One region of the Longispora urticae genome, then DNA from elsewhere that is predicted to be linked to it. Evidence: riboswitches for the same ligand, from Rfam matches in the RefSeq annotation. Region 1 holds a riboswitch; the other holds the start of a gene.
The links. Region 1 has a riboswitch for cobalamin ahead of PT931_RS13940 (LPXTG cell wall anchor domain-containing protein). Riboswitches for the same ligand answer to the same signal wherever they lie in the genome.
Positions count from the first base shown of each region.

Region 1 (5,823 bases):
CTCGGGGGCCTGTCCGGGCCGGCCGCCGTGCACCGCAAGCTCGTCGACACCGCCGAGGCCAGCCAGGCCGAACTGCGCGGGACCCTGCGCGACCGGCACATCCCCTTCACGCCGTACTACCTGGTCAACGCCATCGAACTCGACGGCGGCCCCGTCCTGCGGCTCCGGCTGGCCGCCCGCCCCGACGTCGCCCGGGTCCTGATCAGCCAGCGGCTCCGCCCGATCTGGCAGCGCGGCGCGCCGGCGGGCGGCACCCTCGGCCCGCCCGACGGCCCCACCTGGGACATCCGCGCCATCGGGGCGGACCGGGTCTGGCGCGACCTCGGGGTACGCGGCGCGGGCACCCTGGTCGGGCACGTCGACACCGGGGCCGACGCCACCCACCCGGCGCTCGCCGACGGCTACCGGGGCGGGCCCGACTCCTGGTACGACCCCTGGTACCACTCCGCGCGGCCCACCGATCTCGACGGCCACGGGACCGGCACCGCCAGCCTCGCGGTCGGCCGGGGCGGGGTCGGCGTGGCCCCCGACGCGCAGTGGATCGGCTGCTCGAACACGGCCCGCAACATGGCCAGCCCCGGGCTGCACCTCGACTGCCTCCAGTTCGTGTTCGCGCCGTTCCCGGCGGGCGGGGACCCGTTCCGGGGCGATCCGGCGCGCGGGGCCAGGATCCTCACCAACTCGTGGGACTGCACGGACGAGGAGGGCTGTGACCCGCAGTCGCTGTACCCGGCGGCCCGGGCCCTGGAGGCCGCCGGGGTGTTCGTGACCGCGGCGGCCGGCAACTCGGGGCCGTTCTGCCGGAGCATCACCGAACCACTGGCCACGTATCCGCAGGTCGTCACGGTGGGGGCCACGAACGAGCAGGACCAGGTCGCGCCGTACTCCAGCCAGGGACCGGTCGGGCCGCTGATCAAACCGGACATTCTCGCTCCGGGTACCGACGTGGTCCTCGCCCGGCCCGGCGGCGGCTACGGCACCGCGTTCGGCACCTCGATGTCGGCGCCGCTCGTGGCGGGGGTGGTGGCCCTGATGTGGTCGGCGAACCCGGCGCTGGTCGGGGACCTGGCCCGGACCCGGCAGATCCTCACCGCCACCGCGCGGCCCACGGAGCCGGCCCCGCCGTCGCATCTGCTCTTCCAGCGCCGTAAATGCGGCAAAGTAGGCAACCCTGGCATTGTGGACGCATATGCAGCGGTGTCGATGGCCAGGGCGGGGACGTGATCCACAACATGCCTGGTTGACACGGGTATGCCGGGCTCGGAACACTGACCCACAGCAGCACCACGTGACCGCGTGGGGAAAGTCCGGTGAAACTCCGGCGCTGACCCGCAACGGTAGAGCCCGAGCACCCGCCGGTCACGTCGCATCCCTCCCGTCGCGGTCTACGGGGTGGCGCCCGGGGCACCGGGATCCATCATGGACCCGGACAGAAAGGCCCCCTCGTGCGCAGAACCCTTCTGGTACCGGTCGCCGCCGTGGCCCTCAGCCTCGGCCTCGCTGCCCCCGCCCAGGCGGCACCCGTCACCAAGGACGCGAACCAGGCCGCGGCCGGGTGGCTCACCACGCAGCTCAAGGACGGCGAGCGCCTGCAGTCCTCCGGTTACGACGACGCCGGGCTGACCATCGACGCGGTCCTCGCCTTCGACGCCGTGGGCGTGGCCGGCGACGCCGCCGCGAAGGCCACCGCGTGGCTGGTCAAGCCGGACAGCGTCGCGAACTACATCGGCGACGGCGCCAAGGAGTCCTACGCGGGCGCGCACGCCAAGCTCGCGCTCCTCGCGCTCGCCCAGGGCAAGGACCCGGAGGCGGTCGGCGGCCGGAAGCTGCTCACCGAGCTGGCCGCGCTCCAGGAGGCTTCGGGCCGCTACTCCGACAGGTCCGAGTACGGCAACTACAGCAACACGTTCAGCCAGTCGCTGGCCGTGATCGCGCTGCAGCGTACCCCCGGGAAGGCCCCCGCCAAGGCCGTGGAGTTCCTGGTCGGCAGCCAGTGCCCCGACGGCGGCTTCCCGCAGGACTTCGCGCAGCCCACGTGCACCGGCAGCGTCGACGCGACCGGGCTGGTCGTGCAGGCCCTGTTCGCCGCCGGGAAGTCCACCGAGGCCGGCAAGGCCCTCGACTGGCTGACCGCCCGCCAGCAGGCCAACGGCGGGTTCACCTCCGGCGCGGCCGTGCCGGACAAGGACAACCCGGTCAACGCCAACAGCACCGGCAACGCCCTGGCCGCCCTGCGCACCGGGCAGCGCACCGCCGCCGCGACCAAGGCCACCACCTACCTGACCGGCCTCCAGATCGGGTGCGCCGGTCCGGCCGACCAGCGCGGCGCGATCACGTTCGACGGCACGTTCACCGCCGGCAAGGCCCCCCGGGCCACGGCCGGCGCGCTGTTCGGCCTCGCGAACGGCTCGCTGAACACGGTCAGCAACAAGGACATCGCGGCCGCCGCGCCGAGCCTGGACTGCACCGTGCCGGCCACCGCCACCCCGACCCCGACCGCCGGCCCGGTCCTGCCCGTCACCGGCTCGCCCGCGTCGCTGCTCGCCTGGGCCGGCGCGGCCATGCTGGCCCTCGGCGCGTGCACCGTGGCCCTGGCCCGGCGTCGGCGCTCGGCGTGACCCTCCGACGACTGCTCGCCGCCGCGGCCCTGGTCGCGGCGGCGGTCGTCGTCCCGGCGGCCCCGGCGCGGGCCGCCTGCTCCGGCGTCACCGTCGTCGTGGACTTCGGCTCCCTGGGCGGCGGCGTCCAGACCCGGTGCGCGGGCGGCGATCCGGGGACCGGCCTCCAGGCACTGGAGTCGGCCGGGTTCGGTTACAGCTTCGTGCCCCGGCAGGCCGGACTGATCTGCCAGCTCAACAGCCGGCCCGACCCGTGCAACGGCGCGCCCAAGGACGCCTACTGGGCCTACTACCACGCCCAGCCGGGCGGTTCGTGGACATACAGCGACGAGGGCGCCGGCAGCTACGACCCGCCGGCCGGCAGCGTCGAGGGCTGGGCGTTCGGCGCGGGCCGCCGCCCCGGCATCGCGCCCCCGGCCGCGCCCGCTCCCCCGCCGCCCCCGGTACCCGTGCCGCCCGCGCCGACCGCCGGCCCCGGGCACCCGCAGCCGGGTGGCACCACCGCACCGGGCCCGCAGTCAGCGGCACCCTCGGCGGGCCCCAGCGCCGCCGCTACCCCGGAGCCCTCGGGGGCGCCGGCCACCGTGCCCGGGTCGAATACCCCCACCCCCGCCGCGGCCACCCCGAAGTCGGAGAAATCCGCCGGGCTCCCCTGGCAGCTGGGCCTGCTCGCGGTCCTCGTCCTCGGCGGGCTCGCGTTCTGGCAGGTCAAGCGTCGCCGTGCCCAGTAGGTTGCACCCCGGCGCGTGGTGGTTGTGGGCGCTGGCGCTCGGTACGGCCGCGAGTCGGACCACCAACCCGTGGCTGCTGCTGCTCGCGCTGGCGGTCGCCGGCTACGTCGTCGCGGCCCGGCGCTCCGGGGAGCCGTGGGCCGACTCGTACAAGGTGTTCCTCCGGTTCGGGCTGGTCGCCATCGCGTTCCGGCTCGGGTTCCACGCCCTCCTCGGCGGGTACGGCGGCACGCACGTCGTGTTCACCCTGCCCCGGATCCCGCTGCCCGACTGGGCGCAGGGCATCCGGCTCGGCGGCCCGGTGACCGCCGAGGGCCTGGTCGCCTCGTTCTACGACGGGCTGCGGCTCGCCGTGCTGCTCGGCTGCATCGGGGCCGCCAACGCCCTGGCCAACCCGAAGCGGCTGCTCCGGATCCTGCCCGCCGCCCTGTACGAGGTCAGCGTCGCCGTGGTCGTCGGCCTCACGGTCGCCCCGCAGCTGGTGGCCAGCGTGAAGCAGATCCGCCGGGCCCGAGCGCTGCGCGGGGACACCAAGCGCCGGGCGCGCGCCATCCTGGTACCCGTCGTCACCGACGCCCTGGACCGGGCCCTCGCCCTGGCCGCCGCGATGGACTCCCGGGGCTACGGCCGGCGCGGACCGGCGCACCGGCTCACCGGGGCCCTCGTGCTGGTCGGCCTGCTCGGCGCGTGCCTCGGGCTGTACGCGCTCCTCGACGGCCGCAGTCCCGTGCTGGTCAGCGGCCCGATCCTGGTCCTCGGGCTGGGCCTCGCGGTCGGCGGCCTGGTACTCGGCGGGCGGCGGGTGACCCGGAGCCGGTACCGGCCGGACACCTGGGGCTGGCGCGAGTACGGCGTCGTCCTCAGTGGACTGCTAGCGATCGTCGGCGTGTACGCGTTCCCCACCGGTCTCACTCCCTCCGTGGTGCCGTTGGCCATGCCGGGACTGCCGGCCCTCCCCGCGTTGGGCGTGCTGTGCGCGTTGGCACCCGCGTGGCTGTCTCCCCGGAGTACCCGATGATCGATTTCGAGTCCGTGACCGTGACCTATCCGGACGCGCCGGGGCCGACCATCGCGGACGTGGACCTGCACGTGCCCGAGGGCGAATTGTGCCTGCTCGCGGGCCGGACCGGCTCGGGCAAGTCGACGCTGCTCAAGTGCGTCAACGGCCTGGTCCCGCACTTCACCGGCGGCGAACTGACCGGCAGGGTGACCGTGGCCGGCCGCGACACCCGGCTGTTCCCCCCGCGCGAACTCGCCGACCTCGTCGGTTACGTCGGGCAGGACCCGGTCAGCGGCTTCGTCACCGACCACGTCGAGGACGAGCTGGCGTACTCGATGGAGTCCCTCGGCCTGGCCAATCCCGTGATGCGCAAACGGGTCGAGGAGACCATCGACCTGCTCGGGCTCGCCGACCTGCGGCACCGGCCGCTCGCCCAACTCTCCGGCGGGCAGCAGCAACGGGTCGCGATCGGCGCGGCCCTCACCGCGCACCCCCGCGTCCTCGTCCTCGACGAGCCGACCTCGGCGCTGGATCCGGGGGCCGCCGAGGAGGTCCTCGCCGCGCTGCACCGCCTCGTGCACGACCTCGGGGTGACCGTGCTGCTCGCGGAGCACCGGCTGGAACGGGTCGTGCAGTACGCCGACCGGGTCGTCCTGCTGCCCTCGGGGCTGGCCGGGGCGCCCGGGGAGGTGCTGGCGGAGTCGGAGGTGGCGCCGCCGGTGGTGCGGCTGGGCGGGGTGCTCGGGTGGGCGACGCGGCCGGTGTCGATCCGGGACGCGCGCCGGCTGGCCCGCACGACCCCGGTACCCGCGCCGGGTGGGGCCGTCTCCCCCGGGTCCGCGCCGGCAGCGGGATCCCCTGGCCGCCCGGTCGGCCCCTGGGCCGGGTCCCCGTTGCTCACCGTCACCGGCGCCGCCCTCCGCTACCGCGACACCACCGCCCTGGCCGGCGTCGACCTCACCCTCGCCCGGGGCGAACGCCTCGCCATCATGGGCCGCAACGGCGCCGGCAAGTCCAGCCTGCTCTGGGGCATCCAGGGCACCGGCGACCTCGACGCGGGCACCGTCACCGTCGACGGCGAACACCCGCGCGCCCTGAAGGCCGCCCGCCGCCGCAAGCTCGCCGGCCTCGTCCCCCAGCAGCCCACCGACCTGCTCTACCTCGAAACCGTCGCCGAGGAGTGCGCGCAGGCCGACCTCGAATCCGGCGCGGCCCCGGGCACCTGCCGCACCCTGCTCGACCGGCTGGCCCCGGGCCTGCCCGACGCGCTGCACCCCCGCGACGCCTCGGAAGGACAACGCCTTTCCCTGGTACTGGCCATCGCGCTCACCGCCAGCCCCGCGCTGCTCCTGCTCGACGAGCCGACCCGGGGCCTGGACTACCCGGGCAAGACGGCGCTCGCGACCCTGCTCGCCGACCTGTCCGCCCAGGGCCACGGCATCATCGTGACGACCCACGACGTGGAGTTCGTCGC
Region 1 is NZ_JAQZSH010000022.1:267,104-272,926, reverse strand. It holds gene PT931_RS13945 (S8 family serine peptidase) at 1-1,224, shown strand, start outside; adenosylcobalamin-variant (AdoCbl-variant) riboswitch at 1,290-1,362, shown strand; gene PT931_RS13940 (LPXTG cell wall anchor domain-containing protein) at 1,446-2,618, shown strand; gene PT931_RS13935 (hypothetical protein) at 2,615-3,349, shown strand; gene PT931_RS13930 (CbiQ family ECF transporter T component) at 3,339-4,367, shown strand; gene PT931_RS13925 (ABC transporter ATP-binding protein) at 4,364-5,823, shown strand, end outside.

Region 2 (5,823 bases), on a different contig from region 1:
TTGGACAGGCTGTGGATCCGCGCGGTGAGATCGAGGTCGAGCCGGTCGGCGAGCGCCGGGATCCGGGCGGCCGCGCCGTCGCCGCGCAGGGCCGCGAGGAACGCCAGGCACTCGCGGACGGTCTGCCGGCCGTCGACCACGAAGTCGCCGGCCAGGTAGCCGAGCCGGCGGTGCAGGGCGACCGCGTCGGCCCGGGGATCGAGGCCCAGCACGCGGGCGGTGCCGCCGGTGGGCCGGATCAGGTCGAGGAGGAGTCGGATGGTGGTGGACTTCCCGGCGCCGTTCGGCCCGAGATATCCAAATATTTCGCCACGCTGTACGTCGAGGGTGAGCTCCGTGAGCCCCCGCCGGCGTCCGTAGGTCTTGGCCAGCCCGTCGAGCTGGATCACCGTTTCCATAACTCGGACACTACTGAAGTTTCACAAACTTGTAAAGCTTCCGAAGCGTGTGGGAAGCTGGGATCATGACCGAGACCCGCCGGCCAGCTGACGCCGAGACCCGCCGCCCCGTGACCGCGCTGCACGACGCCGCCGAACGGCTCGCGCTCGTCTTCGTCGAGAACGGCATGCAACGCATGGCCGCCCGGGTCTTCTGCGCCGTCCTGTTCGCCGAGCGGGAGACCGTGACCGCCGGGGAGATCGCCGAACAGCTCGACGTGAGCGCCGGCGCGGTGTCCGGGGCGATCAAGACCCTGATCACCGTCGGCCTGATCCAGCGGGTGCCCGCGCCCGGCAGCCGCCGCGACCACTTCCGGTTCCAGACCGACGCGTGGGCCACCCTGCTGACCAGCAAGAACAACGTGCTCGACGTGATGCGGCAGGCCGCCGACGAGGGGATCGCGGCGGCCGGCATCGACAGCCCCGCCGGGGAGCGGTTGGCGGAGATGCGCAACTTCTACGCGTACATGCTCCAGGAGACGGAGCAGATGCTCGACCGTTGGCGCGAGTACGAGGCCCGGGGCCGAGCTATAGGGTAGCCCTATGTCCCGGTAGGCAACGGACACCTACCGACCTGCGGAAACGCGGCCGAGACTGGGTGCATGAGGAACTTCGGCCCGAACTGGTTCGCGTCCGTGATGGGCACCGGCATCGTCGCCACCTCGGCGGCCACCCTGCCGTACGCGGCCCCGGCCCTGCGCCCCGCCGCCGTCGCCGTCTGGTTCCTCGCGGCCCTCACCCTCACCGCCGTCACCACCGCCCACCTCAGATCCCGCCGCCGGGCCACCGGCACCCGGGGCGACCGCACGACGAAGGCGAACATCGCGGGCCACTCCCGCGCCGTGGCCTCCCCGGACCCCACCGCCGACGGGGGCCGGCCCGGATCCGATGTCGGCGGACCGGTCGACCACGCCGCCGCCCAGTTCTACGGCGCGCCCCCCATGGCCCTGCTGACCGTTGGCGCCGGCGCGCTCCTCCTCGGCCGCGACGTGCTCGGCACCGAACTGGCCGTCGCCGTCGACGCCGTACTGTGGACCGTCGGCACCCTGTTGGGCCTGGCCAGCGCCGTGGCCGTCCCGTACCGGATGATGAGCCGCCCCGGGCCGGCCCCGGCCTCCCCGACCTGGCTGCTGCCCGTCGTCGCCCCGATGGTCTCCGCGTCGACCGGCGCGCTCCTCGTACCGCACCTGCCCGCCGGCCAACCCCGCCTCGACCTGCTGCTCGCCTGCTACGCCCTGTTCGGGGTCAGCCTCGTCGCCACGCTCGCGATCCTGCCGCAGATCTGGGCCCGGCTGGTCCGGGAACCGCTGGCCGCCGCGGCCGTCCCGACCCTGTGGATCGTGCTCGGCCCGCTCGGCCAGTCCGTGACCGCCGCGAACCTGCTGGGCGACGCCGCGCACACCGCCGTGGCCGGCCCGACGGCGCACGCACTGGAGCTCTCCGGCCTGCTCTACGGCGTACCCGTCTTCGGCTTCGCCCTGCTCTGGATCGTGCTCTCCGGCCTGCTCACGGCGCGCGCGGCCCGGGCGGGACTGCCGTTCACGATGACGTGGTGGAGCTTCACGTTCCCGGTGGGGACCTGCGTGACGGCCGCGACGGGGCTGGCGCACCGGACCGGCTCCCACGCGTTCGCCGTGCTGGCCGTGGCGTTGTTCGTGCTGCTGGTGGCGGCCTGGGCCACGGTCGCGACCCGCACCGTGCACGCCCTGCTCCGCCCCGGGACACCCTCGGCCGGGACCGTCCCGCAGCCCCGGGTGCTGGAACACTCCCGCTGAAACGGGCGCGGCCCCCGTCAGGGAACCGCGCCCGCGGGCACTGCTCGTACTAGGAGGCCGCGACGGCCTCGGGAGCCTTGGCCCGGGCCGGAACGCGCAGCCCGGTCAGGCCGAGCACCGCGCCCATCCCGATCCACAGGATCACCATCGTGCCCGCCGCCAGGACCCGGAAGTCCCACAGCAGCTTCGGCGACACCTCGATCGCGTCCGGGTTGTTCGGCAGGATCACGAACATCAGCACCAGCGCCAGCACGGGTACCGCCGCGACGACCAGGTGCCGGACCGGGGTGGCCGCGCCCCGGCTGACCAGCCAGGAGTGCAGCAACAGCGCCCCGGCGACGGCGACGAGCCCCATCACCGTGGCGGCGAGCCAGGCGTCGGTCCGACCGTCCACCGTGTCGCCGTTGCCGACCCCGGGCGGGTTCGCCGGGTAGCGCAGGAACGGCAGCAGCCAGACGCCTACCAGGCCGGCCGTGGCGAGCCGCAGCGAACGGCCCCACACGTCGGTGTCGAGGTCGGAGCGGTGCACCAGGAAGTACACGAGGCCGAACAGGGCGCCGAGGGCCAGGCCGACGGCGAGCAGCGCCACCATGAGGCCGAAGTGCTGCTCACCCCGGGTGAACACCTCCTCGCCGACCTCGCCGGCCGCCGCCGAGCGGGCGGACTCGATGTCGACCGCCCGGTCCATGACCGGCTCGGCGACCAGCCGGGCGAACCCGCCCGCGAGCACACCGGCGGCGCCGCCGGCCAGGAGTCCCCGGCCGAGCAGCGACAGTACGGAGGCCATCAGTGGCAGGGGGCGCCGGCGACGTGCCGGGCGTCGTGGGCGAACTCGTGCACGAAGTTGCTGTCGAAGGACAACTTGCCGAGCAGCGGGGCGAGCAGCGCGCCCTGGTCGATGAACACCGCGTACAGCGTGAGCAGCGCGAACACGACCGCCATGGTGACGATGATCCCGTCGCGGACCGGGCGCAGGGCGGCTCCGGTGTCGGCGACGGCACCGGGAGTGGTCAAGGAAGCCATCTGGTACTCCTCCCCGGGGTGTCCCCGCCCCGGTATCGGGAGAACGACGGGTCAGTGTCCTGACTCCCGGATCGTCGTCACCCCTCGGCCTTCCCGCCCGTGGGGCAGTGGCCGCGTACGAGGGAGAACTCCCCGGTCACAGTGGCGGGACCGTCCCGGATTCACACCGGAGTTCCTGCGCACCGTCGTCTCATTGTTAATTTGTGCGCACCCAGCATCGACGCAGAGTGCTCCACAGTCAACCCGAACGTAGTGCTGTTCATCACATCCGAACGTGCGCGGATTCCCGTTCCCGGCCGAGCCTCCGCACGCCGCGCACGGCGAACAGCGCCAGCGCCGACGGCACCCCGACCAGCGTCATCACCATCAGCGTCGGATGCAGCCCGAACGCGTCGGCCGCGGGCCCGGCCAGCGCCATACCGACGGGCATCGATCCCACGGTGACGAGGAGATCGAACGACGTCACCCGCGACAGCGACCCCTCCGGAATGTGGGTCTGCAACGCCGTCTCCCACAACGTGAAGAACAACGACACCGCCACCCCGGTCACGCCCTCCAGCACCGCGATCACCACCAGCGACCCGCCCCCGCCGATGATCAGCGCCTGACACGACGCGACGGTCAGCGCGGCGGCCGCCACCAGCAGCGGACGGGCCGGCCGCCAGCGCAGCGCGATCACGTCGCCCACGATCGACCCGACCCCGAACGCGGCCACCACCACCGCCCAGCCCTTCGCCCCGCCCAGTTCCCGCTCGGCGAGCACCGGACCCAGGACGAAGACCGAGGGCAGGACGACCAGGTGGTACACGGCGGCGGCGGTCAGGGTCGACCACACCCAGGACCGGGTCCGCACCGCGCGGAACCCGTCGCGCAGCTCCGCCAGGAAGTTGCCGGCCTCCTCCACCGTCCCCGCCCGGGGCCGCAACCGGGCCAGGTACACCGCGCTGATCGCGAACGTCAGCGCGTCGACCGCGAGCGCCCCGCCCGGCCCGAACGCCACCACCAGCCCGCCCGCGACCGCCGGCCCCGCCACCAGCCCGGCCGACATCACGAACCCGCGCAGCGCGTTGGCCTCCTGCAACCGCTCCGGCGACACGGTCAGCGGCACGAGCCCGGACATCGCGGGACTGAAGAAGGCGTCGGCGGTACCGAAGATGCCCATCAGCACCACCAGGTGCCACACCCGCGCGTCCCCGGTGAACAGCAGCACCGCGGCCACCACCTGCGTGCCGCACCGCACGATGTCGGACACCAGCATCACCCGGTGCCGGGGCAGCCGGTCCGCCCACACCCCACCGACCAGCGTGAACAGCAGGAACGGCACCGTGGCCGCCGCGATCACCCAGCCCACGTCGGCCGCGCTCCCGCCGATGGACAGCACCGCGAACGGCAACGCCACGAACGTCACCCGGTCACCCAGGCTGGACCAGGCCTGCCCCGCGAACAGCAGCGCGAACTGCCTCTCCTCACGCAGGACGGCGGGCCACGGAATCCTCATGGCGGGATTCTCGCCGGCCCACCCCCACCGGGCCACCGGTTTAACCCCAGATCAACCCCCTCATCTGGGTACGGATCCCCGGGGCCTTCCGCGACGCCGGCACCGCGCCCGGCGGGTGCTGACCTGTGCCGGTCCGCGCGCGGGCGCCGGGGGCCGGCCCGGTCGGGGACCGGGGACGGAGATGTGGGAGAGGTGCCGATGCGCGGTGGTCGCCGCCCCACTCGTAGCCATATAAGGGTTTGGAGGGGTTGACCTGGGGGTCAGGCCAGGAAGACGTCGGGGCCGTCCGGGAGTTGGGCGCGCGGGCCCGGCACCTTGTAGTCGTCGGTGAGCAGCGTCGTCGGGCCCGGCCAGGTCGACTGGGTGACCTCGATGGTGCGCCGGTCCCCGTCGAACGCGGTGTGCAGCAGGGTCAGCACCGGGGTGTCGGCGCGGATCTGGAGCGTCTCGGCCTCCTCCCGGGTGGGCAGCCGGGCGCTGAGCTGGTCGGTCGCGTAGACGTAGCGCCGGCCGCTGGCCTCCTCCACCTCCTGGTAGAGCGGCCGGGTCAGCGGGGTCAGCCCGTCCAGCGGACTGCCCTGGACCTCGGTCGGCCGCAGCCAGCTCGCGCTGACCTCCACGACCTGGTCCTGGCTCGTGACCAGGGACCGCCGGACCAGCAGCTCCGCGCCGTCGGGCAGCCCGAACGCGCTGGCCACCTCGTGCGGGGCGGGGGAGCGGCCGACCAGGGTGACCTGCTGGCGGTAGTGCCCGTTGGGGTCGGAGTGGTAGCCGCGGGTGGTGCCGTAGCGGCCCCGGGCCAGGCGGGCCAGCTTGCGGCGCACGCCCCGGACATAGGTGCCGGAGCCGGGCCGGGTGATCAGCAGCCCCTCGATCCGCAGCTGGTCGATCGCGCGCTGGGCGGTCTGTTTCGCCACGCCGTAGATCTGGCCGATGTCGGGGATGGACGGCAACTTCTCGCCGGGACCCCAGTCACCGTGCTGGATCTTGGCACGGATCTGGTCGGCGATCTGGCGGTGGGGCCACTCGGCGGCCCCGGGGTTGACGGACACGGGCGCCTCCCTCGCAGGTTCCTAGGATGCCACAGATG
Region 2 is NZ_JAQZSH010000031.1:5,782-11,604, forward strand. It holds gene PT931_RS21215 (ABC transporter ATP-binding protein) at 1-398, opposite strand, end outside; gene PT931_RS21220 (GbsR/MarR family transcriptional regulator) at 464-976, shown strand; gene PT931_RS21225 (TDT family transporter) at 1,040-2,212, shown strand; gene PT931_RS21230 (CbtA family protein) at 2,262-2,999, opposite strand; gene PT931_RS21235 (CbtB domain-containing protein) at 2,999-3,235, opposite strand; cobalamin riboswitch at 3,268-3,465, opposite strand; gene PT931_RS21240 (MFS transporter) at 3,498-4,733, opposite strand; gene PT931_RS21245 (GntR family transcriptional regulator) at 4,994-5,785, opposite strand.
Region 2: another riboswitch for cobalamin. It lies ahead of PT931_RS21235 (CbtB domain-containing protein); the one in region 1 lies ahead of PT931_RS13940 (LPXTG cell wall anchor domain-containing protein).